One region of the Micromonospora sp. BRA006-A genome, then DNA from elsewhere that is predicted to be linked to it. Evidence: riboswitches for the same ligand, from Rfam matches in the RefSeq annotation. Region 1 holds a riboswitch; each other region holds the start of a gene.
The links. Region 1 has a riboswitch for cyclic di-AMP ahead of NMK34_RS23055 (hypothetical protein). Riboswitches for the same ligand answer to the same signal wherever they lie in the genome.
Positions count from the first base shown of each region.

Region 2: another riboswitch for cyclic di-AMP. It lies ahead of NMK34_RS00410 (NlpC/P60 family protein); the one in region 1 lies ahead of NMK34_RS23055 (hypothetical protein).
Region 3: another riboswitch for cyclic di-AMP. It lies ahead of NMK34_RS11050 (C39 family peptidase); the one in region 1 lies ahead of NMK34_RS23055 (hypothetical protein).
Region 4: another riboswitch for cyclic di-AMP. It lies ahead of NMK34_RS16690 (transglycosylase family protein); the one in region 1 lies ahead of NMK34_RS23055 (hypothetical protein).

Region 1 is NZ_JANCLW010000001.1:5,097,714-5,105,846, reverse strand. Features, by position in the region: gene NMK34_RS23065 (STAS domain-containing protein) at 1-131, shown strand, start outside; gene NMK34_RS23060 (SRPBCC family protein) at 233-685, shown strand; gene NMK34_RS23055 (hypothetical protein) at 711-1,787, opposite strand; cyclic di-AMP (ydaO/yuaA leader) riboswitch at 1,792-1,922, opposite strand; gene NMK34_RS23050 (cation diffusion facilitator family transporter) at 2,067-2,981, opposite strand; gene NMK34_RS23045 (HelD family protein) at 3,086-5,200, opposite strand; gene NMK34_RS23040 (alpha/beta hydrolase) at 5,325-6,239, opposite strand; gene NMK34_RS23035 (carbonic anhydrase) at 6,388-7,011, shown strand; gene NMK34_RS23030 (hypothetical protein) at 7,049-7,378, opposite strand; gene NMK34_RS23025 (DUF3145 domain-containing protein) at 7,707-8,133, shown strand, end outside.
Region 2 is NZ_JANCLW010000001.1:81,544-88,392, forward strand. Features, by position in the region: gene NMK34_RS00400 (C40 family peptidase) at 104-1,114, shown strand; gene NMK34_RS00405 (peptidoglycan recognition family protein) at 1,180-3,213, opposite strand; cyclic di-AMP (ydaO/yuaA leader) riboswitch at 3,452-3,586, shown strand; gene NMK34_RS00410 (NlpC/P60 family protein) at 3,600-4,631, shown strand; gene dcd (dCTP deaminase) at 4,696-5,274, opposite strand; gene NMK34_RS00420 (pyridoxamine 5'-phosphate oxidase family protein) at 5,353-5,898, shown strand; gene NMK34_RS00425 (zinc metalloprotease) at 5,967-6,849, opposite strand, start outside.
Region 3 is NZ_JANCLW010000001.1:2,300,498-2,308,630, forward strand. Features, by position in the region: gene NMK34_RS11025 (alpha-ketoglutarate-dependent dioxygenase AlkB) at 69-704, opposite strand; gene NMK34_RS11030 (polysaccharide pyruvyl transferase family protein) at 745-2,070, opposite strand; gene NMK34_RS11035 (acyltransferase) at 2,226-3,443, shown strand; gene NMK34_RS11040 (hypothetical protein) at 3,524-3,862, shown strand; gene NMK34_RS11045 (hypothetical protein) at 3,998-4,762, shown strand; cyclic di-AMP (ydaO/yuaA leader) riboswitch at 5,070-5,212, shown strand; gene NMK34_RS11050 (C39 family peptidase) at 5,417-6,259, shown strand; gene NMK34_RS11055 (alpha/beta fold hydrolase) at 6,649-7,395, shown strand; gene NMK34_RS11060 (CDP-glycerol glycerophosphotransferase family protein) at 7,433-8,133, opposite strand, start outside.
Region 4 is NZ_JANCLW010000001.1:3,666,003-3,674,135, reverse strand. Features, by position in the region: gene NMK34_RS16695 (LLM class flavin-dependent oxidoreductase) at 1-1,489, opposite strand, end outside; cyclic di-AMP (ydaO/yuaA leader) riboswitch at 1,661-1,806, shown strand; gene NMK34_RS16690 (transglycosylase family protein) at 1,805-2,449, shown strand; gene NMK34_RS16685 (YbaB/EbfC family nucleoid-associated protein) at 2,622-3,071, shown strand; gene NMK34_RS16680 (M4 family metallopeptidase) at 3,199-5,262, opposite strand; gene NMK34_RS16675 (transglycosylase domain-containing protein) at 5,675-7,945, opposite strand.

The DNA of each region.
Region 1 (8,133 bases):
TCAAGCTCGTGGTCACCGAGCCGAGCCGGTTCGTGCACCGGCAGCTCTGGGTGACCGGCCTGCTCGGCCTGTTCGGCGCGCCCGAGCCGTGGTTCGCCGACGACACCCCCGAGGTGCTGCCCGGCGCCTGAGCGCCGTTCACACCCCCTGCGGCCAGGGGACCTTCTACCCGTTGCCAGTCCGGCGTCGGTACGGGACGATCGTCGCGACGCACGACGGCGAGGGGGCCCGCTTGCAGAGCAGCGACAGCTTCAGCTACACCGTGCAGGCCCGGTGCACCCGGGCCGACGCGGTGGCCCTGCTGGGTGACCTGAGTCGCCAGGGCGAGCTGCATCCGCTGATCGTCCGGGTCCGGAAGCTACCGGCCCGGCCGGGCGCGCTGGCCAGCTACGCGATCACCGACCGGCTGCAACTCGGCCCGCTGCACTTCCCGGTCACGTACCAGGCGGACGTGCTCGTCGCGAGCGAGGACGAGGTCGTCACCGTGGCGCGGCAGCAACCCGCGACGACCGTCCGCAACCACACCCGCCTGCGGGACGAGCCGGACGGCACGGTACGCATCGACGTGGAGATCACGCTGACCGCGCCGGCGCCGCTGTTCGGGTACGCGTTCCGCCAGGCCCGGGCGGCTCACCTGGGCCTGGCGGCTCGTCTCGGGGCGACCCTGGAGGGCCGGCCGGCCTGATCCGGCCGACCCTCTCCGGGTGTGCTCAGTACACCGACAGGTGCACGTGGTTGGTGTGGTCGCTGGACGGGTCGCCGTTGCCGCCGCTGTACGACTTCCACCCGCTGCTGGGCAGCCAGATCTGCTTGAACCAGATCACGTAGAGCACGGCGAGCGGGTCGGCGTTGCGCACGAAGTACGCGGCCAGGTTGTTGCCGTACGTCCGGTCACCGCCGGTGGCGACGCCGCCGAAGCCGTTCTTCTGCGCGGCGAAGTCGCAGGCCCGCCCCTTCGGGTGCTCACCCGAGCCGCTCGGCCGGTGGCACGAGACGTACCTGGTGAAGCCCGCCGCCTTGGCCTGTTGCAGCGCGTGCAGCGTGCGCGGCGTGATGCAGCCGTTCGCCGGGGTCGGGTCGTTGACGCTGCACGACTCCGACGGCCAGGAGCCGTCCGAGTTGCGCGGCGCCGGTTTGGCGTTCTTGCTGGAGGTGCCCTGGACGCTGCCGCCGCCGCTGCTGCTGCGCGACGCGCGGTCGTTCGCCACCTCCAGGGCGCGCTCGGCCTGGTCCTTGCGCTTGGCCATCACCGTCACCTGCTTGCGCTGCTCGAGGATCTCCCCGTCGAGCTGGGCGCGGGTGCGGGTGGCCTCGTCGCGGGTGGCGATCAGGTCGCGCAGCGTACGGTCCTCGTGCGCGGCGACCTGTTCCAGCGCGGCGGCCCGGTCCATGAAGCCCTCCGGGCTGCTGCTGCCCAGCAGCGCCCCGGCGGTGCCCAGGCGGCCGTTGCGGTACGCCACGACGGCGATCTCGCCGACTTTGGCGTCGCGGACGGCAAGCTCGGCGCCGACTGTCTTGAGCTGGTCGTTGAGCTGTTTCTGGCGGGTCACCGACCGGTTCAGCGCGGCCTTCGCCTCCAGCCAGCCCTTGCTGGCCGCGTCGAGCTGGGCGCGCAGTTCCGGCGTGCCGCCCTCGTCGTCGCCGCCGGGCGCGGCGGCGAGCAGGCCGGTCGCCGGCGCCGCGGAGGCGGGGGAGACCGGAACGGTCGCGACGCCGAGGGCCAGCGTCGCGACGAGCAGGGCCGCCAACCGGGCGGCCGTCCGTCGTACAGGTGCCACTGGGGGCATTCACACGTCCTTCCGTCAACGCCGACCGGGTTAGCTGACGGGTTCGGGACGGAAGATCCCTACCGCTGACGCGGATGCACCCCACGTACGTGGTTCCCCGGCTCGTCCCTGCGGACGATTAGGCGACGGCCGCCCCACCGGGGCCGGGTGGCGTCCGCGGGTGCGGCCGCGACCGAGACTACCGGCGCTGCCCGGGCGCGGCTCCGTCGAGCAACGCCACTAGGCGGGGCAAAACCGGCATAAGACTACAACAGTCGCAGTGATTTAAGTCTGCCCTAATCACCACTCGGTCTTTCCGCACACTCCGGCCGACGCTCCGGGTTCGACCTGCAACGTGGCGTGATCGATGGAGAAGTCCTCGTGCAGGGCGGCCCGCGCGGCGGCCAGCACCCCGGCCGGGTCCGCGCCCGGGTCGGTGGTGAGGTGCGCCGAGGCCACCTCCATGCCCGAGGTGAGCGTCCAGACGTGCAGGTCGTGTACCTCGGCCACGCCGGGCACGGCGGCCAGCCGGTCGTGCACGGCGGTGACCTGGAGATGCTCCGGCGCGGCCTGCACCAGGATGCGCAGCGCGGCCCGGCCGAGCCGCCAGGTGCGCGGCAGGATGAACAGGCCGATCCCGACGGCGACCAGCGGGTCCGCCCACCACCAGTCGGTCACCGCGATGACCAGCGCCGCGGCGATCACGCCGAGCGAGCCGAGCAGGTCGCCGAGCACCTCCAGGTACGCCCCGCGCAGGTTGATGCTCTCCTTCGACCCGGCGCGCAGCAGTGCGAACGCGACGATGTTGGCGAGCAGGCCGAGCACCGCCACCACGAGCATCGGGCCGGCCAGCACCTCCGGCGGCTCGCCGAACCGGCGTACCGCCTCGACCAGGACGTAGATCGCCACGGCGCCGAGCAGGACGGCGTTGGCGAGGGCGGCGAGCACCTCCAGCCGGTAGAGCCCGAACGTGCGCTGCGGGTCGGTGCCGGCGCGGCGGGTGGCGGTGATCGCGGCCAGCGCCATGCCGATGCCGAGGACGTCGGTGAACATGTGCCCGGCGTCGGAGAGCAGCGCCAGCGAGCCGGTCGTGAACGCGGCCACCGCCTCGACCACCATCAGGGCGGCGAGCAGCGCGAAGGCGGCCCAGAGGCGGCCCCGGTGGCGGTGCGCCGCGTTGGTCACCGCGCCGCTGTGGTCATGACCTGCGCCCACGCCAACACCCTTCCTGCCCCGTACCGGCCAGGCCCAATGTATGTTCACATCGCTATGTATGCAACTGAACTGTGGGTGAAGGCCGGGTCACTGCCGGGTGTCCGTCAGGAGGGATCCAGCGTGGTGAGACGCTGGGTGGCCCGCGACAATGCCACGTAGAGCGTGCGGACACCCGAGCCGGGGTCGGCCCGGATCTCGCTCGGCGCCACCAGCACCACGCCGTCGTACTCCATGCCCTTGGCCTGCAGGCTTGTCACCACCTGGAGGCGGCCCGCGCCGCGCCCGCCCAGCCAGCCGGCCACCTCGTCCCGGCGCGGCACCGGCGTGATCACGCCGACGGTGCCCTCCACCTGCGCGAGCAGCGCCTCGGCCGCCTCGACGGTGGCCGCCGGCAGGTCGGCGGCGGGCACCGTGCGCTCGACCGGCGGCACGCCGGTGGACCGCACCGCGTCGGGCAGCGGCAGGTCCGGGTAGAGGCGGCGGATCTCCGCCGCCGCCACCGCGAAGATCTCCGCCGAGTTGCGGTAGTTGGTGGTCAGCTCGTAGCGGTGCCGCTTGCGCCGGCCCAGCGCCTGGTCACGGGCCCGGTCCAGCTCCTGCGGGTCGCCGGTCCAGGCGGTCTGCGCCGGGTCACCGACCACCGTCCAGGACGCCAGCCGCCCGCGCCGGCCGACCATCCGCCACTGCATCGGCGAGACGTCCTGCGACTCGTCCACCACCACGTGGGCGTAGTCGCGGTAGTCGTCCGGACGCTCCCGCGCCGCCGCGCGGGCGGCGCGCTGCCTGTCGGCGTACGTGCTCAGCTCGCGCACGCCACCGGCGAGCTGATACGGGTCTCGCTTGGGGCGGGCCCGCTGCACCGGTTTGCCGAGCAGCGCGTCCAGCTCGTCCAGCAGCGCGATGTCGGCCACCGTCAGGCCCTCGGTCGCCAGCGTCCGGTACGCGTCTCCGAGCAGCCGGATCTCCGCCGAGGACAGGATGCCCCCGGCGTAGCGGCGCAGCCGGTCCGGGCGGGCCAGCCAGTCCAGCACGTGCCGCGGGTGCAGCCGGGGCCACCACGCCTTGAGGAACTCCCGGAACTCCGGCCGCTCGATGATCTCGTCCTCGAACGCGGGCTGCTCCGGCAGCCGGCCCACCCGCAGCGTGCGGGCCTGCGCGTAGAGCGCGGCGAGCACCGCGTCGAACGCCGCCCGGCGTACCTCGTTGCGGCGCGCGCCACGGGCCAGCGTCCGGTCCCGGATCGCGTCCAGCGCGGGACGTTCCAGGCGCAGCAGCTCGCCCCGGTAGAGCAGGCGCAGCTCGGCGGGGGAGTCCGGCACCGCGTCGCGTACCGCGCGTTCCAGCACCCGGCGCATCCGCAGCGACCCCTTCACCGCCGCCACGTCCGGCGGGTCGGTCCGGGACGCGGACAGGCCGGGGAACAGCGAGCCCAGCGAGTGCAGCGTGGCGGTCTCCTCGCCCAGCGACGGCAGCACCGAGGCGATGTACTCGACGAACACGCCGGACGGGCCGACCACCAGGATGCCGCCGCCGGCGTACCGGCCCCGGTCGGAGTAGAGCAGGTACGCGGCCCGGTGCAGCGCCACCGCCGTCTTCCCGGTGCCCGGGCCGCCGGAGACGATCGTGACGCCGTTGCCGGGGGAACGGATCGCCTCGTCCTGCTCCCGCTGGATGGTGGCGACGATGTCGCGCATGCCCCGGCCGGTGGCCCGGGACAGCGTGGCCAGCAGCGCCCCGTCACCGACCACCGCCATGTCCGGCGGCGCGGCCTCCGGGTCCAGCAGGTCGTCCTCGATCCGGGTGACCTTCTCCGAGGCCGACTGGATCGTGCGCCGGCGCACCACGCCGCGCGGCTCGGCGGGAGTGGCCTGGTAGAACGCGGCGGCGGCGGGTGCCCGCCAGTCCACCACCAGCGTCTCCGCGTCCACGCCCCGCACACCGAGACGGCCGACGTGCAGCACCTGCCCGGTACGCAGGTCCAGCCGCCCGAACACCAGCCCCTCGTGCTCGGCGTCCAGCACGTGCCGGCGCTGGGCGGCGTGGAAGACCATCGCGTCCCGCTCGACCAGCGCGCCGAAGTTGCCGACCCGGGCCAGCCGGTAGCCCTCCCGCTCGGCGTCGGCCGCCGACCGGCGCAGTTCGGCCAGCCGGGCGTACACCCGGTCGAGGTGGCGCTGCTCGGCGGCGATCTCCCGGTCCAGCGTGGTCTGGTCGGTCAACGCGGATGCTCCTGTGTTCGGAGGGCACGACGGGCTGAATGAGGGTACGGGCCGCCGGCAACCGGCACGCCGGGGCATGCCGCGCACGTGGCGTACGTCAGTGCCGCTCGCGAGCCGGAGACGCTCAGAGGCGGGTCGCCGGGCGCCCGGCCAGCACCCGGTCCAGCACGCCGGCGAGGGCCGCGTTCACCTCGTCGGGGCGCTCCATCATCAGCATGTGCCCGGCACCGGGGCAGACCGTCAGCTCCGTGGTGGGCAGCGCCGCCGCGATCGACTCGGCGCAGGGCGGCGGGGTGAGCCGGTCCCGGTCCCCGACCAGCGCGGCGGCCGGCAGCCCGCCGAGCGCGGCGAGCGTCTCCAGCCGGTGCTGGGCGCCGATCGAGGCGCGGAAACCGCCGATCGAGCGCAGCGTGGCCAGGGCCACCGCGGAGGTGACCAGCCGGATGTCCGCCGGGTCGCAGCGGTCGCCGAACAGCATCCAGCGGATGCTCGGGCGCAGGGCGCGCAGCAGCGCGTGCGGGGGCCGCCAGCCGCCGCAGCGCGCCAGCACCCCGGCGCCCGTCGTCTCGGCCAGCCGGATCAGCCGGGTGATCCGCGGGGACAGGCCGTACGCGGTGTGCGTGTGCCCCTCGGCGGTGGTGGAGACGAAGACCAGACCGGCGGTACGCGCGGCGAACCGGCCGGGGTGGCGGTGGGCGTACTCCATCACCGTCATCCCGCCCATCGAGTGCCCGACCAGGACGATCGGACCGGACGGGACGATCTCGTCGACCACCGCCGCCAGGTCGTCACCGAGCTGGGCGAGGGTGGCGTCGCGCAGCGCCAGGCAGCTCGACCGGCCGTGGCCGCGCGCGTCGTAGGTGACCAGGCGGACCCGGCCGCCGAAGCGTTCCCGCAGCTCGGCGACCTGACGGTGCCAGCTGCGCCCGTCCAGCGTCCAGCCGTGCAGCAGGACGGCGGTGACCTCGGCGTCGACCGGCCCGGTGACGCTGACGTGCAGGCGTACGTCGTCGGGGAGCCGCAGTTCCAGGTCCGGCATCGTCCACCTCCCGGGCCCGCCGATGTGTGTCCACCGGATGACCCGGCGGTGACACCGGCGTTACCCGCCATGAGACCACGGCAACCGGCCCGGAGAGAAGATTCCCGTCCGGCCCCACGGCGTCGGATCGGTGACCAGGCTGGGAGGCATGCCGTCCACCAGTCCGCGCGCCGCGCTGGCCGAGCTGCTCGCCGGCAACCGCCGCTTCGTCAGCGGCCGGCCGGTGCACGGGCACGACGTCACCGCCGCCGCGGCGGTGGCCTCCGGCGACCAGCAGCCGTACGCGGTGGTGCTGGGCTGTATCGACTCTCGGGTGCCGTTGGAGGCGATCTTCGACCAGACGTTCGGTTCGATCTGCGTGATCCGTACCGGCGGGCACGTGCTGGACCGGGCCGTCCGGGGCTCGATCGAGTACGTGGTGGAGCAGCTCGGCGTACGCCTGGTGATGGTGCTGGGGCACGAGCGCTGCGGCGCGGTCGGCTCGACCGTCGAGGCGCTGCGCACCGGGCGGCGGCCCGCCGGCGACCTGGCGTACGTGGTGGACCGGATCGCCCCGGCGGTGACCGACGTCGGCGTGGACGACCCGGACGCGCATCCGCTGGCGATCCGCCGCCACGTCCGGCGCACGGTGGCCGCGTTGCGCCGCGACGACCGGCTGGCCGGCCCGGTGGACGCCGGTGAGCTGGCGGTGGAGGGCGCGCTCTACGACCTGGCCACGGGCGAGGTCACGCTGCTGCCGCGGGAGCGGACGCGAAACCGCCCGCCGGGGTGATCCCGGCGGGCGGTCGCGGTGGTGCGGGTGAGGGCGCTCAGCCCTCGAAGACGCCGGCCTCGACCAGGCGCTTCTCGGTGGCGTCCCAGCCGTGGTCCGGGTAGGACGCGGCCAGGCCGTTGATCTCGGCGCGGATCTTGGCGGCGTGGCCGGCTGCGGCCAGCACCCGGATCTCCTCGACGAACGCGTCGGAGTCGGTGCGCAGGTGCGCGGTCTTGCCGTTGGTCAGGTTGCGCACGTAGGCGTGCTTGCCGCCGTTGAGCGGGATCAGGTACTTGAACTCGCCCAGCACGCTGAGGGCGCCACCCTGGCCAGCCTGGCCGGCCCGGACGGACGCGCGCGCGGTCTTAGAGGTGTTGCTCGCCACGGAGGTACTCCTTGCAGACGTACGGTGGGGACGGAAGGCCGTCCGGGGGCTGTGCGAGTGACGCCCGGGTGGGCGCCGGCCCGCGAAGATGTACGGCGGCACAGAGAACCGCCCAGAGAACTGTACACGACCACGACACCTGGCTGGTCGTCGCGGCGTCAGAGGGCATAACCGGGTCGGCCACCCGGGTATTTCCCGCTCCGGGGCCCGGCGAATTTTCCGATTCGCTGGCGCACCACCAGTCACACGGGTCATCATGTGTGCCAGGTACCACTCGGTAGGACGAGGTCGTAGGGGAAGACGCACCTCGGCTCACCGGGAGGTCACCGTGCCAACGCGTGGCGTCGTATACGTCCACTCGACCCCGCTCGCCGTGTGCTCGCACGTCGAGTGGGCGATCGCGCGCGTCCTCGCCGCGCCGGTCAACCTGCACTGGACGGCGCAGCCCGTCGATCCGGCCGCCCGTCGCGCCGAGTGCGGCTGGACCGGCAGCCCGGGGACCGGCGCGGAGCTGGCCGCTGCCCTCCGGCAGTGGCCCATGATCCGTTTCGAGGTCACCGAGGAACCCAGTCCCGGCGTCGACGGCGAGCGCTTCATGTACGTACCGGGCCGGGGCCTGTTCCGGGCCGCTGTCGGCGCGGCCGGCGACATCCAGCTCGGCGAGGACCGCCTCCGCAGCCTGATGGCCGCCGCGCGCGGCCCGGAGGCGCTGGCCCACGCCCTGGACAAGGCACTCGGCACCGCCTGGGACGCCG
Region 2 (6,849 bases), 5.0 Mb from region 1:
CGGACGCCTTCCCTAATGTGAGGCACCGACCGCTGTGGGTCGTCTGCCTCGACCTTCCCTCTCGCGAGGCGCCCGGCGGTCGGTTGCAAAGGAGTCCGTGCCGGTGGCAACCACGCCCCCTCAACGTCACGCCCCGAGCGCTCCACCCGGCCGGCGGGCCGGGTTCCGACGGGTGGTACGCGGTCTGGTCACCCTGGTCGCGGCCGCCGCGGTCGGCGCCGGAATGCTGACCGCCCCGGCGCACGCGGCGCCGTCGGTGGACGAGATCGACGCGCAGATCGACAAGCAGTGGCAGCAGCTCGAACCCACCATCGAGCAGTTCAACAAGGTCCGCTCGCAGCTTCGCGCCAACCAGAAGAAGTCCAAGGCGCTGAAGGACAAGATGGTGCCGCTGGAGCTGGCCTCCACGCTCGCCATGAACAAGGTCGGCGACATCGCGGCCCGGTACTACATCCAGGGCCCGTCGCAGGAGCTGGGCGCGCTGCTGGTGAACTCCAAGCCGGGCGCGCTGGCCGAGCAGCTGGTCATGCTGGACCGGATCGCCGAGGACCAGCGCCGCCAGATCGCCGGTGTGCTCAAGGTGCGCGACGAGTACAACAAGCAGAAGGAGAAGCTCGACGCGCTGATCGCGCTGGAGACCAAGCAGCAGAACGACCTCGCGGCGAAGAAGAAGCAGATCGACTCGGAGATCAAGCGGCTGACCGCCATGCTGCCGGTGACCTCGATCCGCCCGGCCGGCTGCCCCGCCGTCGACGGCGTGGTGAGCAGTGCCGCGCGGACCGCCATCAAGACGGCGTGCGCCCAGGTCGGCGACCCGTACGTGTGGGGCGCCACCGGCCCGAACTCGTTCGACTGCTCCGGCCTCACCCAGTACGCGTACAAGGCGGCGGGCATCTCGCTGACCCACTTCACCGGCGCGCAGTGGAACGAGGGCCGCAAGGTGTCCCGCTCCGAGGCGAGACCGGGTGACCTGGTGTTCTTCGGTTCCGACCTGCACCACGTCGGGCTCTATCTCGGCAACGGGGTGATGGTGCACGCGCCACGGACCGGCAAACCGGTCCAGGTGTCGAGCATCAGCACCCAGCCGCTCGCCGGCTTCGTCCGGGTCGCCTGACCCCGGTCACACGGAGAGGCCCCCGGTCCGCAGGGACCGGGGGCCTTCGCGTTCTCGCGGGAAGGTCAGCGTGGCGTGCCGACCGGGGACGGCATGACCAGCACGTCGTCCAGGTTCACGAACATGATCCGGTGACCGAACTGGACCTGCACGTAGCGGTTCTTGCCGCGGACCACGGTCCGGTCACCCGGGGCCGAACCGTCGAACGAGACCGCCCGGTAGTACTCGCCGGGCAGCACCCCGCCGACCGCGTACCGCTGGCCGGCGGCGAACGTGTACTGCAGCGGCGAGATGGTCTGGTACGGGATGGTGTCCGGGTAGGCGGCCTGCTCCGGGTAGGCCCGCCCGTACACCGGGATGGTGGCCTTGCCGGGCCGCGGGGTCACCACGAAGCCGGTGGCCCACTTGGCGGTCGGCGCGGACGCCGGGTTGAGGAACCACGCCTTCTGGCCGAGGTACCAGATCGCCGTCCAGTCACCCTGCCGGCCGGCGAGCGCGTACGTCTGACCGGCGGAGGCGCGGGCGCCGTGGTCGGAGATGTACATGGTGTCCGGCGTACCGTCCGGGCGCAGCCCGAGGTCGTTGACGAGCGGGGCGTCCGGGCTCGGCGCGGTCCGCAGGACCACCGCGGAGGAACCGCGCGACGGGCACGGCTCGGCCGGCGGCCGGGGCGTCGGGACGCCGGGCGGCTGCTGGTTGCAGCCGGTGAACGCCGGCCGGTTGGTGGCGAAGTCCGGGTCGATGGTGACCAGGCCGGTACGGGGCGTGCCGGTGCTGCGGAACGGCGCCTTCATCAGGTCGAAGTAGTGCGACCAGTCCCAGTACGGTCCCGGATCCCAGTGCATGCCGCCCACGTTGGCGGCGGTGATGCCGGGCACGTTGTCGTGGCCGATGATGTGCTGCCGGTCCATCGGGATGCCGAGCTTCAGCGCCAGGTGCCGCACCAGCTTGGCGGAGGTGCGGTACATCGCCTCGGTGTACCAGGTGCCCTGACCGGCGAAGCCCTCGTGCTCCAGGCCGATGGACTTGGCGTTGACGTACCAGTTGCCGGCGTGCCAGCCGACGTCCTTGGTCTTGATGTGCTGGGCGATGTAGCCGTCCACCGAGCGCAGCGTGTAGTGCCAGCCCAGGTAGTCGGCCCGCTTCACCAGGTCGACGCTTGGGCCGAAGTAGCCCTCGGTGTCGTGGATGACGATGTACTCGATCTTCTGCTGCTTCGGCCGGTCGGCCAGGTCGTGGTTGCCGTAGTCGCCCGGGTCGTCGCTGAGCTGCTCGTACGGCGCCGGAATCCACTCGCAGGCCAGCCGTACCGGACACTCCAGCCCGTCCGGCCGCTCGGCGTTGCGCAGGCCGAGGCGGGCCAGCCGGGAACGGTCCGGCGTCGCGGCGGTGGCGGCGAGCGTGACCCGCTGGCCGTCGTCGGTGGTGCGGCTGGCGCCCTGGCCGAGCTGGTCGTAGACCTCGTCGGCGAAGGCCGCCGCGGCGTCGGAGGTGTCCGCGCCGGAGTACCGGGCCACCGCGCCGTACCAGGCCGCCGGGTCGGTGCCGGCACCGACCGGCCCACCCAGAGCCTTCTGGTACGACGCCAGCAGCGCCGCGCCACCGCGGATGTTCGCGGCCGGGTCGGTGCGCAGCGTGCCCGCGTCGAGCCCGGTGAGCGCGGCGGCGGCGGCGAGCGTCTGGAGCGAGGCGGGCGGCAGCGGGGTCTCCCGCTCCGGTGCGGCGGCGGTGGCCGGGTCGAGCTTCAGCGGGCGGGAGTCGTCGCCGCGCGGGTCCTCGTCCTCGTCGACGTGGGCGCTGCCCGGCATGGCGAGGATGTGCGCGGCGTCGGTCAGGTGCATCGGGCCGTAGCCGCCGCTGGTGCTCGGCTGTCCGGTGTGGGTGTCCCAGCGGGACTCCAGATAGGAGACACCGAGCAGTACGTTCTGCGGCACGCCGTACTCGGCCGCGGCGGCGGCGTACTGTTGTTGCCTGTCGCTCGCGGGCGCGGACGTGTCCGGCGCGGCGGTCACCGGGCCGGTCGTCGCCAGCGCGGTGGCTGTCGCCACTGCGGCGGCGAGCAGTATCCGTCTGCCCGACGGCGGGGCGGAGAGGTGCATCGAACCTCCTGGACAGGGATGGGGGTCACTGCGTCTCCACCCTCACTCCGCACACCCGGGAGGGTCAATACCTTTCCAGCGAGTAATCAGTCTTGAAAGAAAACTTCACCTCCGCCCTGGGTGCGGCCCCGCATCGCGTACGGAGTGTCACGGCGCTGGAAGTTGCGGATCGATAACGGTGGTCCCTACTCTGGTGAATCGTCGGCCGCACGTCTCACCGTCCAACCCGGTCGGTGACGGTCCGACACCGCCGAGTCGCCTCCGGGCGAGCCGGGGAACCAGGTACCTGGGGTGAATCCGCAGCGATGCGGTAGGGCGGCTCCCTTCCCGCCCGAATCCGTCAGCTAACCCGGTAGGCGGTACGGAAGAAGGAGTACGGACGCCCGGTGGCACTCCATGCCCCGCGGCCGTCGTCGAACCGGTCGGTCGACCGGTCCACGGCTGTGCCGCGTACCCGCTGGTCCCGCTTCACCACAGCCCTCGCCGCCCTCGTCGGCACCGCAGTCGTCCTGACCGGCGGCGCCACGGCGGCACACGCCGAACCCTCGGTCGCCGAGATCGAGGCCCAGATCGACCGCGACTGGAACGAACTCGAACCGGTCATCGAACAGGTGAACGCCGTACGCGAGCAGCTCGCCGCGCGGCGCAAGCAGGCCGACGCGCTCGGCCGGCAGATCGCACCCCTCCAGGCCCGGGTGGACGCCGCGCTCGGCCAGGTCGGCGGGCTCGCCGCCGACGCCTACAAGGGCGACAACCTCTCCACAGTGAACGCGCTGCTGGGCAGCCGCTCGCCCGGCGACCTGGTCAACGGCCTGGAACTGCTCGACCGCTTCGCGCACCGCCAGCACGAGCAGGTGCGCTCCGTCGCCGCGCTGCGCGATGAACTGGCGGCGAAGAAGAAGCCGCTGGACGAGATGATCGCCGGGCTGGCGCGTACCGAGGCCCAGCTCGCGGCGAAGAAGAAGCAGATCGACGCCGAGATCGCCAAGCTGGAGAAGCTGCGGCTGAAGGTGTACGGCAAGGGCGGTGGCGGCCCGCTGCGCCCGGCGCCGTGCCCGGCCGGCTACCCCGGCGGCCCGGCCGGAGCGGCGGTCAAGTTCGCCTGCGCCCAGATCGGCAAGATCTACGTCTGGGGCGCGGCCGGACCGGACCACTTCGACTGCTCGGGCCTCACCATGGCGGCGTGGGCGAAGGGCGGCGTCTCGCTGCCGCACAGCGCACGCCAGCAGCACGGCGTGACGAAGCGGATCAGCCGGGCCGAGTTGCGCGCCGGTGACCTCGTCTTCTACTACGGCGACCTGCACCACGTGGCGATGTACGTGGGCGACGGCTGGGTGGTGCACGCCTCCCAGTCCGGCAAGCCCATCACCATGAAGCGGGTCGACGACGGCGACATCAACAGCTACGGCCGGGTGTAAGGAAGGGCCCCCTCTTAACGCCTCCGGTAGAGGAGGGGGCCCCTATTAACAGCCGCGGGCGCCGTCAGCGCGTCGGCCAGGTGCGCCAGCTCTGCCAGGACCGGCTCGGCGTCGGACCGCGCTGCCCCTGGTAACGCGAGCCGTAGACGGCCGAGCCGTACGGGTGCTCGGCCGGCGAGGAGAGCCGGAAGATGCAGAGCTGCCCGATCTTCATGCCCGGCCAGAGCGTGATCGGCAGGTTCGCCACGTTCGAGAGCTCCAGCGTGACGTGACCGGAGAAGCCCGGGTCGATGAAACCGGCTGTCGAGTGGGTCAGCAGCCCCAGCCGCCCCAGGCTCGACTTGCCCTCAAGCCGGCCGGCGAGCTGGTCACCCAGCGAGATCACCTCGAGCGTGGAGGCGAGCACGAACTCGCCCGGGTGCAGCACGAACGGCTGGCCCTCCGGCACCTCCACCATCGAGGTCAGGTCGTCCTGCTGGACCGACGGATCGATGTGCGTGTAGAGGTGGTTGTTGAAGACCCGGAACAGCCGGTCCAGGCGTACGTCGATGCTCGACGGCTGCACCAGCGTGGGCTCGAAGGGCTCCAGCGCGAGCGTGCCGGCCTTGATCTCGGAGATCAGGTCGCGGTCGGAGAGCAGCATCGGAACACCATAGCGACCGGTACGGGTGACCTGCGTGTCGCACTACATCTTCGTACACGTGTTCGATAGAGTGTCCACATGGCTTCCTGGTCCGAATTCGCCGCCGACGAGCCCCGCCTCGCCGGCGAGATCCGCCTCCTCATGCAGCAGTACGGGCCGGGCTTCGGCTACCTCGCCACGGTCCGCGCCGACGGTGGCCCCCGCGTCCACCCGGTCTCCCCGGTGATCACCGCCGACGGCCTCTGGTGCTTCGTCATCGACTCGCCGAAGCGACGCGACCTCGAACGCGACGGCCGCTACGCGCTGCACTCGTTCCCGCCGGAGGAGAGCGACGACGAGGCGTACATCGCGGGGCGCGCACGGCCGGTGACCGACCCGGCCACCGTGACGCGGCTGGCCCGGATCGCCCGCGCGTCGCCGCAGGGCGACTGGCGGCTGTTCGAGTTCACCGTCGAGGTGGCGATGCTGACCCGGCGCGACCCGGTGGCCCAGCCCGGCGCCGCCCCGCCGCAGGTGCGGGTGTGGCTCGACCCCCGCGGCGACGCGCCGGCCCGGCGCGACCCGCTCGCCGCCGACGGCCGGCGCGGCCGACACGGCTTCGACACCCGCCGCCCGGCCGCCTGACCCGGCCCACGACGAACGGTGCCGGCCCCGTCCGAGGACAGGGCCGGCACCGGTACGCGGTACGACGGTCAGGCTGCGCGGTAGGCGTTCCACGCGGTGAGCATGCGGCTCGCCTGGCCGGCGGTGAACTGGTACATGCAGGAGTCGTACGTGTAGTCCATGAAGTTGGTGATCGGGTCCTTGCCGGCGGTCGAGCAGGTGTCGCGGCCGGTCGGGCACTGGTACGCCGGGGACGCCTCGGCCGGGGTGTCGGAGACGCTGTCGCCCGAGCCGGAGCAGCCGCCCTGGAAGGTGTGGTAGAGGTTCAGCCAGTGGCCGACCTCGTGGGTGCCGGTGTCACCCTGGTTGTAGTTGGTCGCGGTGCCGCCCGGCAGCGACTCGTTGAGCACCACCACGCCGTCCATCTTGTCCAGCGTCCGCTTCGGGAAGGTCGCCCAGCCCAGCAGGCTGTCGCTCAGCTCGCCGAGGTAGATGTTCAGCGTGTTCTTGCCGCCGACGCGCAGCGACGTCTTCATCGAGCGCTCGGCGGAGGAGCCCTGCACGATCGGGTACCACGACGGGTTCGTCACCCGGTTGATCTTCGTGAGCTGGAACCCGAACGCGGTGGCGGCGCCGCCGGTGGAGCCCGCGTACGCCTGGTTCAGCACGGTGATCTGCTGGTTGATCATCGAGTCGGTGATGTTGCCGCCGGCCCGGGTGCTGTTCTCCTGGATGACGTGCACGACGACCGGGATCGTCACGGTGGCCAGCGGGGCGACGGCGCCGGTCCGGAAGCCGGCCCGCTCGCGCTGCGCGGCGGCGAGGTCGGCCTCCCGGTCCTTGACCTGCTTGGCGGTCAGGTGGTTGGGGTCGAGCTTGGCGTTGCCGCCCTTCGCGACGCGGGCGTTCGCGTGCTCGTCGGCGTGGGCGTCGGCCGGCTCGGCGCAGACGCCGCCCGGGGCGGCCGAGAAG
Region 3 (8,133 bases), 2.8 Mb from region 1:
GGGGGCGTGATCGACCCTGGGAGTTGTTTCTAGCACGTGCCCTGCGGCGATGGGGGCCCGGCCCGGGCTCAGGCGACGCCGGTGGGACGGAACTGGACGCTGACCCGGGGGCCGACCGGGCGGGTGGTCTTCGGCACCGCGTGTTCCCAGGTGCGCTGGCAGGAACCGCCCATGACCACGAGGTCGCCGTGGCCGAGCGGGAACCGCAGGCTGCCGCCACCTCCGCCGCGGGGTCGCAGCAGCAGCGCACGCGGGGAGCCGAACGAGACGATCGCCACCATGGTGTCGGTGTGCGCGGAGCGGCCGAGGGTGTCGCCGTGCCAGGCGACGCTGTCGCGGCCGTCCCGGTACAGGCACATGCCGGCGGTGACGAACGGCTCGCCCAACTCGGGCGCGTAGTGCCGGGTGAGCGCGTCCCGGGCCTCGGTCAGCACCGGGTGCGGCAGCGGCCGGCCGGCGGCGTACCAGCAGAGCAGCCGGGGCACGTCGACCTCGGTGTCGTACATGGTGCGGCGTTCGGCCCGCCACGGCACGTCGTGGCGCAGCGTGTCGAGCACCTCGTCGGAGCCCCGGACCCAGCCGGGCAGGTGGTCGACCCAGGCGCCCCGGCTCAGCTCGTGCCGGCGCAGCGCCCCGGCGAGCGGGCCCAGGGTCGGGCCCTGCTCGGCCAGGTCGAGCATCGAGGGCTGGTACGCGTCGGACACGCCGCCGATCGTACCGTGCTCTCGAACAGGCGTACGACGGTCAGCGTCGCAGCATCCGGCGCACGGTGCCCGGGACGGCCTGCTTGATCCGCTCTCGGAGCTGTTGGGAGCGCAGCGCGTCGATGGTGGCGGTGAGCTTGGCGTTCTCGTCGCGCAGCCGCTCGATGCGGGTCAGCAGGTCGGCCGGCGGGGTGGCGGCGGCGGGCCGGACGGCCGGCGGGAACACCGTCTCGCCGACCTGCCTGTCGAAGCGCGCGGCGCTGTCGCCGTCGGCGAACGAGGTGCCGAGGTCGTGCTTGCGCAGGAACGCGGTGATGGTCTCGAAGCGGGCCTTGTGGCCGTCGTTGAGCGACGTGTAGTCGGCCTCCGCGTAGAGGTCGGCGGCGTCGACGTCGGCCGGCACGTCCCGCATGATCCGGTGCGGGATGCCGAAGTAGCGGGCCAGTTCCAGCGTGCGCGAGTCGTGCGCGAACAGGTAGCCGGGCGTGCCGGCGACGAGCGCGGTGATGGTGCCGTGGATGCGGGTGCCGAACGCGAAGTCGTACCCGGAGAGGTGGTCCATCCAGGTCCACGGGTCGACGAACATGCGCACCTTGTCCTCGGCGAACAGCGGGTGCGAGGTGTGCAGCGGGATGTCGCTGCTCTGGCCTCGGTGCTCGGGCGCGTCGCCGTAGAGCAGCGTGCCGAGGGTCCGAAGGTCCTGCGGCACGTAGCAGAGGTTCGGGTAGCGCTCCTGGTGGTGGCGGACCACCGCGGCCATCGAGCGGACGTACGGGGAGATGGTGAGCGCGACCTTCGAGTCGGCGGTCAGCTCCGGGCGGTTCTTCTCCAGGTGGAACGTGTCGCCGTGCAGGAACATCGACGGGCAGCCGATCTGCTCCACGTCGGAGAAGCCCAGCGCGTTGAGGTAGCTCTCGGTCACCTCGCCGCGTACGCCGATGCTGTGCGACCGGTCCAGCACGGCCTTGCAGAACGCGCGGACCGGCTCGTCGATCGGCCGCAGGTACTCGCGGTCGCCGTCGACGTTCGTCTGCACGCCGACGCCGAGCACCACCACCGGGATCTTCAGCCGCTCGATCAGCCGGGTCAGCGGCGTCAGGCGGTGCACGAAGCTGCGCCGGAACGCGTTGGCGAGGGGTACGACGAACACGTCGTGCCGTTCGTTGATCTCGTCGGCGAGGCGCGGGTCGGCCGGGGTGCGGGTCGGTGTGATCTCGGCCGCGGAGGTGGCGAGCAGCTTGTGCGCGGCGTGGCTGAAGACCAGGTTGCCGCTGTTGTCCCCGATCCAGTTGCCGGCGAACGTCTCCTCGGGCGTGAGGACGTCGAACGGGCCCTTGCGGGCGCGGAGCAGGATCCGCTGGTGCATCCGGTTCGCTCACCTTCCGTACGGCACGGCGTGCGGGCGGGAGCCGGGTGGGTGCCCGCGCGTGCAGAACGGAAATCCTATCCGCCGCCCGAGCGGAGCCGAGCAGACGTCGGCTCGCCGGGAACGTCCCGGTTGCCCGGGGTAGGGTGCCCGGAATGACCAGCGCGCCCACAGTCACCCGTGCCCCGCGACTGCCGTCGCTGACCGGATTGCGGTGGGTGGCCGCGCTGCTGGTCTTCGGCTTCCACGCCGGGACCATGGGGATCGTCGCCGAGCCGCACCTGAAGCCCCTGGTCGACAAGGCGTTCAGCCTGGGCCTGTCCGGCGTCGAGTTCTTCTTCATCCTCAGCGGGTTCGTGCTGGTCTGGTCGTACCGGGACGGGGAGCGCGCGTGGACGTTCCTGCGCCGCCGGTTCGCCAAGATCTACCCGAACCACGTGGTGACGTTCGTCGCGGCGCTGGCGGTCGCGGCGTGGTTCGCCGACCCGGTAGTGCCGTGGGCCGCGATCGCCAACTTCTTCCTGGTCCAGGCGTGGATCCCGCTGGGCGGCTACTTCTACAGCGTCAACAACGTGAGCTGGTCGCTCTCCTGCGAGCTGGCCTTCTACCTGTGCCTGCCGCTCGTGGTGCCGTGGCTGCGCCGGGCCCGTACCGGCGTGCTGCGGACCGTGCTGGTCGCGGCGCCGCTGCTCATCCTGGCGCTGTGGCCCGGCCAGCAGCTCGTGCCGGAGGAGCAGCGGTGGTGGTTCACCCAGATCTTCCCGGTGACCCGGTCGCTGGAGTTCTGGATGGGCGTGGCCGCCGCCGAGCTGATGCGCCGGCACCGCTGGCGCGGCCCGAACCTCGCCGCCGCCACCGGCATCTTCGTCACCACCTGGGTGGTCGCCGCGCTGTGGATCCCGGCCGAGTTCTGGGCGGCGCTGCTCGCTGTCGCGTACCTCCTGGTCATCGCCGCCGCGGCGGACGCCGACGTGCGCGGCCGGCCCACTCCCTGGCGGTCCCGGGCGATGGTCTGGCTCGGCGAGGTGTCGTTCGCCTTCTACCTGGTGCACGTGCTGGTCATGGTCACCGTGCTGCGGCTGACCGGGCACTGGGGGACCGGCCTGCCCGGCTGGCGCGGCCCGCTCGCGGTGCTGGGCTTCCTGGTGGTCACGCTCGCGCTGGCCGCCGCCCTGCACCGCTGGGTGGAGACACCGATGATGCGCCTGCTCGGCCCGTCCCGCCGGGCCCGCGCGGCGTCGCGCGCACCGGCCGTGCCGGCTCCGCGCACGCCCGCCGAGGCCGCCACCGTCCCGGCCGCCGACGGGGGCGCGGCCTCCGTCACCGGTCCGGCCGAGGACATCGAGTACGCCGGGCGGCGTCGCCCGGACTGACACGCGCACACGGCGGCCGGTCGAGCCGCGACACGCCGTGCGGCGGTGCGTTCGTGGGGGTTCGGCGGTAATTTGTACCCGTGCTTCCGATCGCGCTCACCTGCCCCGTGTGGTGGGTGGCGCGCTGGACCGCCCGGATGCTCGCCAGTCTCGCCGTGGTCGTCGCCTGTTCGTTCGGCGCCGCCACGCTGCCGTCCGCCGCTGCCGCCCCCGCCCCGGCGGCCGCCGTCCCGGCGTACCCCGTCACCGGCGCCTCGGCCACCGCGCGGCCGGAAGCCGATCGCGTGGCCGAGCGGCAGGCCCTTCCCGCCGGGGCGCCGGCGCCCGCGCCCCGGGCGACCGCCCCGGCCGCGCCGCAGCCGGTCCCGGCCGGACGGGCCGCCGCACCGGCCGGCCCGCGCGCCCCGCCCGCCCGCTGACCCGCCCACGGGCCGCGCCCGTTCTCCGCACCCACTCGCACGTCATCCCCGCACCCGTCCGGCGGCCCTCCACCGGCCCGCCCCGGCGAGTTCGTGCGGGCCCTCCCGCCAGGTTCTTCCCGTGAGGTGCCGACCATGTCGCAGACCGCTCTGTACCACTTCCTCACCTCCGTGCCCGAGGCCGCCGCCATCTGGTCCTTCCTCCTGCTGCTCGCGCTGGGCCTGCTCGCCGCGCTCGTCGCCCGGCCCGAACGCGACCCCGCCCCGGAGGTCGCCCCCGAACCGGCCGACACCGACGCCGCCCGCCGCGACGACCTGATCCGGTACGCCGAGGAGGTCGCGGTGGCGGCCGCCGGTGCCGCCCAGACTGCCCGTCGCCGCCGGGAGCGGTGGCTGGCCGTGCAGGACGCGGCGGACCGGGCCTGGACCGCGTACGACGAGGCGGACGCCGCCGCCCGCCGCCTCGCCGGTGCCGCCGCGCTGCCCGCCCCGCGCACACCGCGCACCCCCGCCGAGTACGCGGCCCGGGAGCGCTGGCTGCACCACGCCGCCATGACGGCGCACTGGCGGGGCGACCTGACCGCCCGTCAGCTCGCCGACGTGCTGGCCCGCCGCAACGGGTGGGATCCGCGCCGGCACCCGGCCGAGCAGGAGATCGTGCTCGCCCGCATCATCAGGGACGGGCGGCGGGCCGGATGGGAGAGCGCCGCCGCGCGGGAGCGGTCGGCCTGGCGGGACGCGGAACTGGCCGCCGAGTCCGCCCGGACGCTCGCCGCCGAGGCGTACGCCGCCACCGCCGCGCTGCGGCCCGCCCCGGCGTACCGGAGCGCGACGGCGAGCGCCCAGCCGGTGCCCGCGACGGTCCGCAACGCCCGCTGGCGTCCGGCCCGGGTCGGCTGAGCGGCCGTCTCGACCGAATCGTTATCCGGAACGTGGTGAGCCCGGTCACCCGGGCCGCCGAAACGGGCGCCGGGCGCAGAACGGGTCATCGAGTCCCGCGATTGCCGGTCGGGCGCTCGCCGTCTGTCCGCTTTCCGCCGCCGGGTGCCGTCGAAACTGCTTGTCCCATTGAGTGAAGTCAGTAACCGGGTGTTCCGAAATCCGTTACCGCGGATCACGTTTACGCAGGTGGGAGCGCTTGGCAGGGGACATACCCGCCGGTAGTGTCGGCGCGTCCGATGCGGTAATCGATCGCCGACGGCGACGCCGCACCGACCCGCCTAATCGTGTTCCACGAACCGGGGACCCATGAGCACCATCGGGGTGAATCCGCGAGCCCACGGCCCGCGGTAGGGCGTACTTCCCGCCCGAATCCGTCAGCTAACCCGGTCGGCGGCCACGGAAGGAGTACCCCTCGTGCCCACCCCTCGATCGTCCCCCCGCCTCCACGGCGAAGCGGTGCCCGCGCGCGCCTGACGCGCGACCGGCAACCGCCCCCTGGGCGCCCGGCATCACGGGCGTTCCCGATCCCCCGGCCATCCGGCCCCGCCAGCACGTGTGAGTGCCTCCGCGTGCCGGGCCGGCGTGTGCCGCTCACGCCCCGTGGAGGATTTCGTGAAGCACCACCTGAAGCGTCAGCTGCGACGGATCGTCACCGAACGCCCGTACCAGATCATCGCCGGATCGGCCGCCGCGCTCGTGCTGGCCGCCGGCGCCGGAACCGTCGCCACCGCCGGTGACGACGCCCCGGTCCAGGAGAACACCGCCGCGGTCGCCGACCTCGGCGCCGCCCGCCTCGGCGAGCAGCCCGCCAGCCGCAGCGAGGCCCGCATCGCCGTACCGCAGGCGTCGCCCAGCGCGCCGGCCGCGCCCAGCGCGCCGGCGAGCGCCTCCCCGTCCGCGAAGGCCGCAGCGGACCCGGACACCACGCCCAAGGCCAAGCCGAAGCCGCCGTCGAGCAAGTCGCTCGACTACGACTACCAGGCGCAGATCAACTACTTCTACTGCGGCCCGGCCGCCGTGCGCAACGCGCTCAGCGCCGCCGGCATCGAGCGCAGCCAGGATGCGCTCGCCGGCCCGCTCGGCACCACCGAGATGGGCACCAACTCGGCCGAGGACACCACCCGGGTGCTCAACCAGCAGGTCAAGGGCAACCCGTACCGGACCCGCATGATTCCCGGCTCGGCCACCCCGGCCCAGATGGACCGCCTCCAGGCCGACGTGGTCGAGGCGATCAGCAACGGCCGTGGGGTCGTCGCGAACGTCGCCGGTACGGCCACCGACACCAACGGCGGCTGGCACTCCTTCCCGGGCGGCCACTACGTCGCCGTGGTCGGCTACAAGGACGACGGCCGGATCGTACGGATCGCCGACTCGGCCGACCCGTCGCTGCCCTCGTACTGGGTCACCACTATCGACCTGGCGCACTGGATCGCCAGCCGCGGCTACTCCGCCTGACCGTCCCGCACACCCGAAGGCCGGCACCCCACCCGGGGCGCCGGCCTTCCCCGTCCCCGCCCCACCCTCGCGCCTGTCCCGCCTCGCCCTCGCCCGCCCGGCCCTGGCGCGGCCCCCCTCTCGCTGCCCTGGCGCGCCGATCTTGGACTTGTGGCGCCCAGTATGCCCGGCTCGCCCGCTATGGAAGGTGCCACAACTCCAAGATCGACGGTGAGGGCGGAGTGCGGGCGGCCCGAGCCGGGGCGACGGGGCGTCCGGGGCGAGAGCGGCGCGAGGGCGGCGCGCGAGGCGAGGGCGGGGGCGAGGCGAGCGGCGTGGGGGCGTCAGGGTGGGGGCGGTCGGCGGGTTCGGTCTCGCGTGTCCGGGGCGGGCGGTGGCAGACTGCGCCAATGGGCGAAGCGACGGGGAAGCGGCACCTGATTCTCCTGCACGGCATGGGTGCCACCGGCGAGGTGTGGCTGCCCTGGGCGCCGCTGCTGGAGCGCCGCTGGCCCGGCCGCTGGCTCGCCCCCGACCTGGCCGGTCACGGCTGGTCGCCGCCGCTGCACGGCTACTCGTTCGAGGCCCTGGCCCAGCGCGTGGTGGACGGGCTCGGCCCGGTGCGGCTCGGCCCCGACGACCGGCTGGTGCTGCTCGGGCACTCGCTCGGCGGGGTGGTGGCGCTGGCGCTCGCGGCCCGGCAGCGCGGGCTTCCGGTCGACGCGGTGGTCGGGCTCGGCATCAAGGCGGTCTGGTCCCCGGCCGAGTTGGCGAAGTCGGCGGAGCTGGCCGCCCGGCCGGTCACCTGGTTCGCCACCCGTGACGAGGCGGCCCGCCGCTACCTGCGGGTATCAGGGCTCGCCGGGCTGTTCGCCCCGGACCATCCGGTGGTGGAGGCGGGGCTGCGGCGGACCGACGGCCGCTGGCGGCTCGCCATGGACCCGGCCGCGTTCGCGGTCGGGGAGCCCCGGCTGCCGGTGCTGCTGGCCGCCACCGATGTGCCGGTGCTGCTGGCCCGGGGCGAGCTGGACCCGATGGTGACCGACGCGCAGCTCAAGGAACTGGGCGTGCCGGTGGCGACGCTGCCCGGGCTGGGCCACAACGCGCACGTCGAAGACCCGGAGGCGGTGCTCGCCCTGCTCGACCCGTACCTCTGAGCGGGCGAGCCGGCCCGCGACGGGCCGGCGCGCGCTTCTAGCGGGCCGCGCGCGGCCCCGGGACCGCCCAGTCGGGTTCCAGCTCCCGGCGGGCGGCGGAGAGGAACGCCTCGGCGTAGGCGTCGGCGGGGAAGTCGCCCAGGTAGCGGGTACGCGCCGCCCAGCGCTGTGCCGCCTTCGGGTCGGCGTCGAGCAGGTCGGTGAGCACCTCGTCCACGTTGGACATGTCGCGCCGCAGCACGTAGCCGGATGCCGCGAGCGGGAACCGCTCGACGAAGTGCTCCCCGTCGGCACCGGTGTCGGTGACCGCGTACGGCTTGCCGGAGTAGAGCCAGTCGGAGATGACCCCGGAGACGTCGGAGACCAGCGCGTCGGCGCGGTTGACGCACTCGGTGAGCGTCAGCTCGCGGGCCGCGGCGGCGCCCCACAGGTGCGGCCGGCCCGTCTTGGCCCGGTCGGCGGCGAGCAGTTCGGTGAGCCGGGCGAGCTGGCGGGCCGAGGCCGGGTTCTTGCCGGTGTACGGGTGGGCGCGCAGGATCACCACGGCACCCCTGTCGATCAGCCGGCGGATCAGCGTCTCGGCCACCGGCAGCGAGCAGTAGTTGGCGTCGGCGTGGTGCCCGGTCCAGGTCGGCGTGTAGAGGACCGTCGGGTGCGCGGACGGGGTGACCGGCTCCCGGCGTACCTCGATGGCCTCGACCTGGGGACGGCCGACCACGACGAACTTGTCGGCGGGGA
Region 4 (8,133 bases), 1.4 Mb from region 1:
ACAGCAGCGTGTCGGTGAGCAGGTCCACCGCCCCCTGGAGGCCGGTGAAGTCGCCGGGCCGGCGGACCAGCTCCACGAGCGCCCGGTCGACGCTCTCCACCACCCCGTGGATCACCACGTGCTCCTCCTCCAGGCGGTCCAGCACCGCCGCCAGCCCGGCCTCGGAGCGGCGCAGGTGCGGGAAGATCGAGGCGTCCTCCAGTCCGTGGTGCTGGGTGACCATGGTGCAGTACGCCGCGCAGTACGCCCCGAGCGTCCAGTTGTTCTGCCGCATGGTCATCTCGTTCAGCGCGGCTCGCGCCCGGCCCGGCGAGACACTGCCCTGCTTGACCTGTTCCAGCAGGTCGCGCACCTGGGCCAGCTCCTGGCGCAGATGGTCGTGCACGTCCACCAGGTGTTGCCCGGCGGCCTGTCCCCGGGCCGGGTAGACGTGCCCGGCCGGCGGCGGCGGGGCGCTCGGGCGGGTGGACTCGTCCCAGGGGCGGCGCGCGCTGAGGCGTACCCCCGGGTCGGGGGTGGGGGTGACGCCGAGCGTGCTCGGGCCGCCGGCGGCGGCAGGCGCGTCGGCGGCCGTGCGGGTTCCGCCGGCGGGCGTGGCGCGCTCGGCGGCGACCAGTTCCCGCACGGCGGGCGCGACCTCCTGGCCGAAGATCTGGATCGCGCGCGGCTCGTCGCTGCCGAGGATGAACGTGGTGATGCCGTGCTCCAGCGTGAGCCCGGCCAGCTCCTCCACCCACTGCTCCGGCGGCCCGGCCAGGAAACCGGCCGACGAGCGGGCGAACGTGCCGGTCACGTTGAGCATGCGGCGGATCGCGGCCGGATCGCGCCCGGCGGCCCGGGCGCCCTCGTCGACGAGCGCGTTCAGGGCGGGCAGCTCGTCGGGGCCCTTCGGCAGGTACGACAGGGACGGCAGCCAGCCGTCCGCGGCGCGGCCGACCAGGCGCAGCATGCGCGGCTTGTACGCGCCGACCCAGATGCCCACCGGATGCGCGGGCGCCGGACCGCGCTTGGCGCCGACCACCCGGTAGTGCTCGCCGTCGACGCGGATCATGCCGCGACGGTCGGTGTCCCAGACCTCGCGGATCACCCGGATCGCCTCGTCGAGGGCCTCGACGGCGGCGCCGGGGGACAGGCGCCGCCCGCCCGCCGCCTCGATCGCGTCCCAGAACGCGCCCGCGCCGAGGCCCAGCTCCACCCGGCCGCCGGTGAGCAGGTCCAGGCTGGCGACGCTGCGGGCCAGCACCACCGGCTGGCGCAACGGCAGGTTGAGGACGTTCCCGGCCAGGCGGACACGTTCGGTGGCGGCGGCCACGTAGGACATCAGCGTCCAGGTGTCCAGGAAGCCCGGCTGGTAGGGATGGTCCTGGAACGTGACCAGGTCCAGCCCGACCTGCTCGCAGAGCCGGGCCAGCGCCACCACCTGGTCGGGCTGCCCGGCGGCGGGGGTGACGAAGCCGCCGAAGGCCAGCTCGTGTCCGTGATCGGTCATCCGTCAAGCCCTCCCGTGATCTTGCCTGGCCCTGCCACCGTAGCGCCGCCGCCGGTCGCCCGGCCGGGTGAAGAGCGTCACAAGAAGTGGACGAACGTCGCAAATCGCTCCTAGCGTCGGTTTCGTTCGCAGACGCGGACACCGCGGGCCGGAAACGCCAAATCCCGCCGCCGGCCCCGGTAACCGAACCTCGTGCGGGAGCGGGGGAACCACACGTTCCACGGTGCATCGTCACCTCGGGGTGAAGCCGCCACCGGCGGCCGGGCTCCTCGGCCCGAACCCGACAGCTCACCTCGTCGGCGTGGAGGAATCCACATGGCAACTGAATACTCAGCCCGAAGCCGCCGTACCGCTCTCGGAGCGGTCCTGGCCGGCGCCGCCGTCGGCGCCGCGACCCTCTTCGGCCCGGCCGCTCCGGCCAGCGCGGGCGTCAACTGGGACGCGGTCGCGCGCTGCGAGTCCGGTGGCAACTGGAAGATCAACACCGGCAACGGCTACTACGGCGGGCTCCAGTTCTCCCGTGCCACCTGGAACGGCTACGGCGGCCAGAAGTACGCCGCGCGCGCCGACCTGGCCAGCCGGTCCGAGCAGATCGCCGTCGCGGAGAAGGTCCTGCGCGGCCAGGGCATCGGCGCCTGGCCGGTCTGCGGCAAGAAGGGCGGCTCGGCGAGCGCGGCGAGCCGGTCCGAGCGGGCCACCACGAAGGCGGCACCGAGGAAGGCGGCGCCGAAGCGGGCCGCCGCGACGAAGGCCGCGCCGGAACGCGCCACGACGAACGCGGCGCCGCGGCCGTCGTCCGGCGCCGGAGAGTACGTGGTCCGGCGCGGGGACACGCTGTCGGAGATCGCCGTGGCGCAGCGCGTCGACGGCGGCTGGCGGGCCCTGCACGAGCGCAACCGGGCAGTGGTCGGCGACGATCCGGGCCTGATCTTCCCGGGTCAGCGGCTGCGCCTGCGCTGATCTCGTCCGAGCGCCCGGCCGGTTCGCCCGGCCGGGCGCGACACGCCGCGTGGCCGGTGTCCGGCCTGCTCGCGGCGCCGGGACGCGACCCGGACCGGCCGGTGACGGGGATTCGTCGGAGCCGGTTGCTAGGGTCACGAATGCTCGGCTAAGACGTGAAGAAAGCGCGGATATGACCAACGACCCGTTCTCGGCGGCCGCGAGCATCGACGAGCTGCTGACCCGCACGCAGCAGGCGCTCACCGCGATGCGCTCCCGGGCCTCGGCGCACGCCGACGGCGAGCCGGGCGACCTGCTGCTCGCCGAGGGCACTGCCGCCGGCGGCCGGGTCCGCGCGGTCGCCGTCCAGGGTGGCCGGCTCGATTCCGTCACTATCGACCCGGAGCTGGCCGGCGAGCCTCTCGACGTCCTCTGCGGACACCTCGTGACCGCCGCCAACGCCGCGTTGTCCGAGCTGGACGACCGGGTCAGCGCGTCGGCGCGCGCCGACGCCGACGCGCTCGCCGCCCGGCTCGGCAGCATGGGCGACCAGGCCGAGCTGTTCGGCCGCGCGATGCACGAGGCGGCCGCCCGGATCCACCGCGACCGCGGTGCCGCGTCCCGGGCCGGGCGCGCGGTCTGACCCGACCGCACCCGACCCGGCACGACGAGGCGCCGCCCCGCACGCGGCGCCGGCCACGCGGCGCCGGCCGGGCACGACGAGGCGGCCGGCCGCCGGGAGGACGACGACCGGCCGCGCTACGCCACGGTCAGCTCAGGGTGACCGCGGTGTCGTCGACGACGAAGGACGTCTGCAACGAGCTGTCCTCCACGCCGCTGAACGAGATGGTCGCCGTGGTGCCCGCGAGCGACGAGATGTCGAAGGACCGCTGCACGTAGCCGGTGGCCTTGTTCAGGTTGGAGTACGTGGCCAGCGTGGTGCTGCCCGCCTTGACGGTGAGCTTGTCGTAGGCGGTGCTGGTGGTCGACTCCGCGCTGTCGATGTGCAGCCAGAAGCTCAAAGTCGCCCGGCATCCGGCCGGGATCGTCACCGACTGGCTGAGCGTGTCGGTGTGCGACGAGCCGTACCCGTCCAGCCACGCCTTGTACGAGCCGCCGTGGGCGGCCTGGCCGCTGTCGGTGGTGATGACGCCGGACGAGGCGCTCCAGCTCACGTTGCCCGACTCGAAGCCCGGGTTGGCGAGCTTGTTGCCGGAGCAGCCGCCCGACGGCGGGGTGGTCGTGGTGCTCGGGGTGGGCGTCGGGGTGCCGCCTGAGCAGGTCGGGTCACCGGACTGGGCCGGCACGCTCACCGCGTCCCAGGCCGCCTTGACCGTGTTGAACTCCGCGCAGCTGCCCGGGTAGAGGTTCTTCGCCGCCTGCAACGTCCAGGTGCGGTACTTGAGGTACGACGAGGACGAGGTCTTCAGCAGCATGCCGTTGTACATGATCTTCATGGCCTTCTGGATGCCCAGGCCGGTCACGCTGCTGCCGTTGCAGGTCGAGCTGGACGGCTGCCCGTTGGTCGGGCTGCTGCCGTTGGCGAGCAGGTAGAACCAGTGGTTGCCCGGGCCGGCCGCGGCGTGCACCTCGGTCGACGGGATGCTGCTGGAGTAGCAGTTCGGGTCGCCGAGCGCCGACGGGTTGTACATGTTGCGGATCGGGCCGGAACCGACCAGGTTGATCTTCTCGCCGACCAGGAAGTCCGGCGCGTCGTAGCTGGACGGCTCGTTGGCGAACCACTCGGTGGCCGCGCCGAACGTGTCAGCCACGAACTCCTGCGTGCCGCCGCCGGAGATGCCGCCCGGGGTGTTGTCGTCGATGCCGTGGCCGATCTCGTGCGCCACCACGTCCAGCGAGCCGATCCACTGGCCGGCGGTGTTCTTGCCGATCTGCACCTGGCTGCCGTCGTAGTAGGCGTTCTGGTCGTTGAGGCCCACCCGGATCGGCCAGTAGCCGCCGTTGCCGTTGGCGCCGTTGCGGCCCAGCCACTGGGCGAGCATCTTGTGCTCGGTCTGCGCGGAGAACAGCGCGTCCACGCAGCCGGTCTCCTTGCTGGTGGCGGTGCCGTTGCCCCACACGTCGTCGGAGCCGCTGAACGTGGTGTTGTTCGCCGCGTCCTGGCAGCTCAGGTTGGTGACGGTCGGGTCCTTCATGGTGTACGTGGAGCCCGACTGGGTGGTGTTGAGCGTGAGCGGACTGGGCCCGTTCCAGGCGCCGGTGCCGGTGCCGCGGACGACGTGCTCCTGCTTGCGCAGGACCGCGCCGGTGCGGGCGTCGACGTCGACGGTCAGCCGGCTGGGGCCGTCCGCGCCGGTGCCGCGAACGGTGGTCTCCCAGGCCAGCGCCGGTGCGGCGCCGAGCGTGTAGACCACGAGCGTGGTGCCCTCGACCGCGTTCACGGCCTTGAGCTGGGCGCGCGCCGTCTTCGCGGCGGCGGCCGGGGTCAGCGCGGGCGTGGTGGCGAGGGCGCCGATGGGCCGCTGCTGGGCGACCGAGGCGTACTTCAGGTTGCCGGCCGAGTCCGTGGCGAGCACGAAGTCGCCGCCGACCACCGGGAGGCCCTTGTAGGTGCGCTCGTAGGGCACGTACTGGGTGCCCTCGGAGGAGATGACCGGCTTCTGGACGAACGCGTCGTCGGAGCCGGCCTGCAGGTAGGCGGGGCGGTTCGCGACCAGGGCGCGGGCCGAGTCGGCGGCGGTCGCGCGGGCCTGCGCCGGGTTCGGGGCGGCGGGTCCGGGTGGCGCGGCCTGCACGGCGGCGGCGGTTCCTGCGGCGAGCAGGCCGGCCGCGGCCGCGCCGGTGAGCGCGGCGAGGCGAGGTGAGAGTTTCACGGGGGTTTGCTCCTGTTCTACAGGCGCGCCGCACGGAGCCCGGTGGGGACGGGCGGCGCGGTGGTGCGAGGCAGGGTGACGGCCGGTCACCGGAGCTGCCGGCGTGGCTCCGGGTCGACAGATCGACCGTCGCGATTCGCCGGGGGTCGGCGGCTCGCTGGTGCACGATCACACGCCGCGCGAGGCCGGAGCAATAAGTGACCTGGGCAACGACTGGCAGTCGGGCGTGTCGCCACACGCGTCGATTCAGGTAACCATGATCTTCAATAGGCCCTGATCAGGGCGAACATCGCCGACGGTGGATGGATGCCGGTGCAAATTGCGGACGTTGCCGCTGTGTGCGAATGGCGCGCATAGACGCGAGGCCGCCGCTCCTGCGGCCGGGCGGCGGCCGAGCCGCCGCCCGAGCGGGTCAGCGCGGGCCACGGGTCCGCGTCGGCGACACGGTCGGCAGCGGTGGCAGCGTCGGCGTCAGCGTCGGCCGCGAGGTCGGCCGCCCGGTCGGGTCCGGGCTCGGGCTCGACGAGGACGGGCTGGGGCTCGGCGACTCCGGCGGTGTCGGCGCGGCGGTGGTCGGCGGCGGTGGCGCGGACCGCGTCGGCTCCGGGGCCTCGCCGGGGAACGTCGGCTGACCGAAGCGGTACTTCTCCGGGTCGAGCTTCATCGCCGCGGTGGCCCGGGTCATGAACTGCCGCCAGATCGGCGCGGCGCCGGTCGAGCCGTACACCTCGTAGCTGCCGCCCCTGGTCCGCAGCGGCTTGCCGTCGGTGGTGCCCAGCCAGACGGCCGAGGCGAGCGCGCCGGTCCAGCCCACCATCCAGGTGTGCACGTTCTGCGTGGTGCTCTGCCCGGCCTGCCAGGTGCCGGTCTTACCGGCGGAGTCCCAGCCGTTGCCCAGCTCGGCGGCCCGTACGCGGCGCAGCGTCCAGTCGAGCTGGTCGATCGCCTCCCGGTCCAGGCCCAGGTCCGTCGTACGGAGCTGCTCGGTCCACACGTCCTCGTCGTCCTTGCTGACCGACCGGACGAAGTGCGCGTCGGCGCGCTTGCCGCCGGCGGCGAACGTGGCCATGCCGTTCGCGTGGTCCTGCACGGTGATGCCGTACTGCCCGATGCCGACCTCGGTGGAGAACCGCTTCGCCACCTCGTCGGCCGGGTCGCTGCGCAGGTCGACGCGCTGCGGCCGGGGATCGCCCCGCACCGTCTCCCACATCGACTCCACGCCCGCCTGCCGGGCCATCTCGATCACCTTGTCGGTGCCCAGCTTCTCGGTCAGCTCGAAGTAGGTCACGTTCAGCGAGGCGACGGTGGCCTCCCAGAGCGCGCAGTCCGGCTGGCAGGGCGCACGCTCGGCGTTGCGGATCGGCCCGGCCGCGCTGCCCCTGGTGCGCCCCGAGGCGGGGAACTCCTTGGTGTCCGGCGAGTCGAACCGCTGCTTCACCGAGATCCCGTCGCGTACGGCGGCGGCCAGGTCGTACACCTTGAACGACGACCCCGGCGGATGCTGGCCGAAGCCGCGGGTCTCGCCGTTCTCGTCGTAGTACCACCCCGCGTAGTCCGCGCCCGAGCCCTTGTCGCCGCCGTAGTAGCCGAGCACCCGGCCGGTGCCCGGCTCCACCGCCACCAGCGCCGCCTGCCAGTTGCGCGGCTGGCCGCGGACCGCCTGCGGCGCGGTGTCGCGGCGGATGTCCGCCGCCGCCTCGGCCGCGTCCTGCACCCGCTTGTCGATGGTGGTGACGATCCGGTAGCCGCCGTCGCGGATCACCTCGTCCGGCTTGCCGCGGAACGGCTCGGTCTCGCGCAGCTCGGCGAGCACGTGGTTGACCACCAGGCCGGTCGGCCGGTCCAGGTCGGACCGGCCCGCGTCCTTGTCGATCGGCCGGACCGTGTCCGGGTACGCGAGATCCTCCGCCTGCTGCGGCGTCAGGTAGCCGAGCTTGACCATGCCGTCGCGGATGTAGTTCCACCTGTCGATCGAGTTCTGCCGGGCCAGCGCGTTGCGGCGCGGATCGTAACCGGGCGCGCCCTCCGGGTCGGCCGGGTCCGCCTCCGGCTGCTTCACCATCGCGCAGAGCACCATCGCTTCGGCCGGCGTGAGCTGCCGCGCGGCCGGCGCGTCCCGGCGTACCGTCTTGCCGAAGTACGTCTGCGCGGCCGCCTCGATGCCGTACGCGCCCCGCCCGAACGGCACGGTGTTCAGGTAGAAACCGAGGATCTCCTCCTTGGAGTACGCGTCGTCGAGCTTCCACGCGATCACCGCCTCGCGCAGCTTGCGGGAGTAGGTGACCCCGCGCAGGTCCGCGGCGATGCGCGCGTACTGCTGGGTGAGGGTGGACGCGCCCTGCCGCTGCCCACCGCTGATGTTGGCCCAGGCCGCCCGCAGCACACCCTTGACGTCGATGCCCTGGTTCGTCCAGAACGTACGGTCCTCGGCCGCCACGATCGCCTGCTTCGCCGAGTCGTTCATCTCGTCGTACGGCACGATGGTGCGGTTCTGCGCGCCCAGCTTCGCCATCGGCGTGCGCCCGTCGGCGTAGTAGACGGTGGTGGACTCGGGCAGCTTCAGGTCGCTGGGCGTCGGCACGCTGTCGAAGTAGTAGCCGCCGGCGACCAGCCCGCAGCCGGCCAGCAGCGTGCAGACCGCGAGGACGACAAGCAGACGCCGCCGCTTTCGCCTCGGGCGCACCGGTGCCGCGCCGCCCGGTTCCGCTGTGGATCCGCTGTTCCGCACGCGTTACCTCCGACTGGTCGGCTGAGTCGTGCCCGGCTCGCAGGCTAACCGAGCAGCGCCGACGGCACCGGCGAAGAACCCGGACGGTGTGGCGTGCTCCGGGCCGGGGCGCACGGGCGCCGCCCCGGCCCGGAGGGCTCATC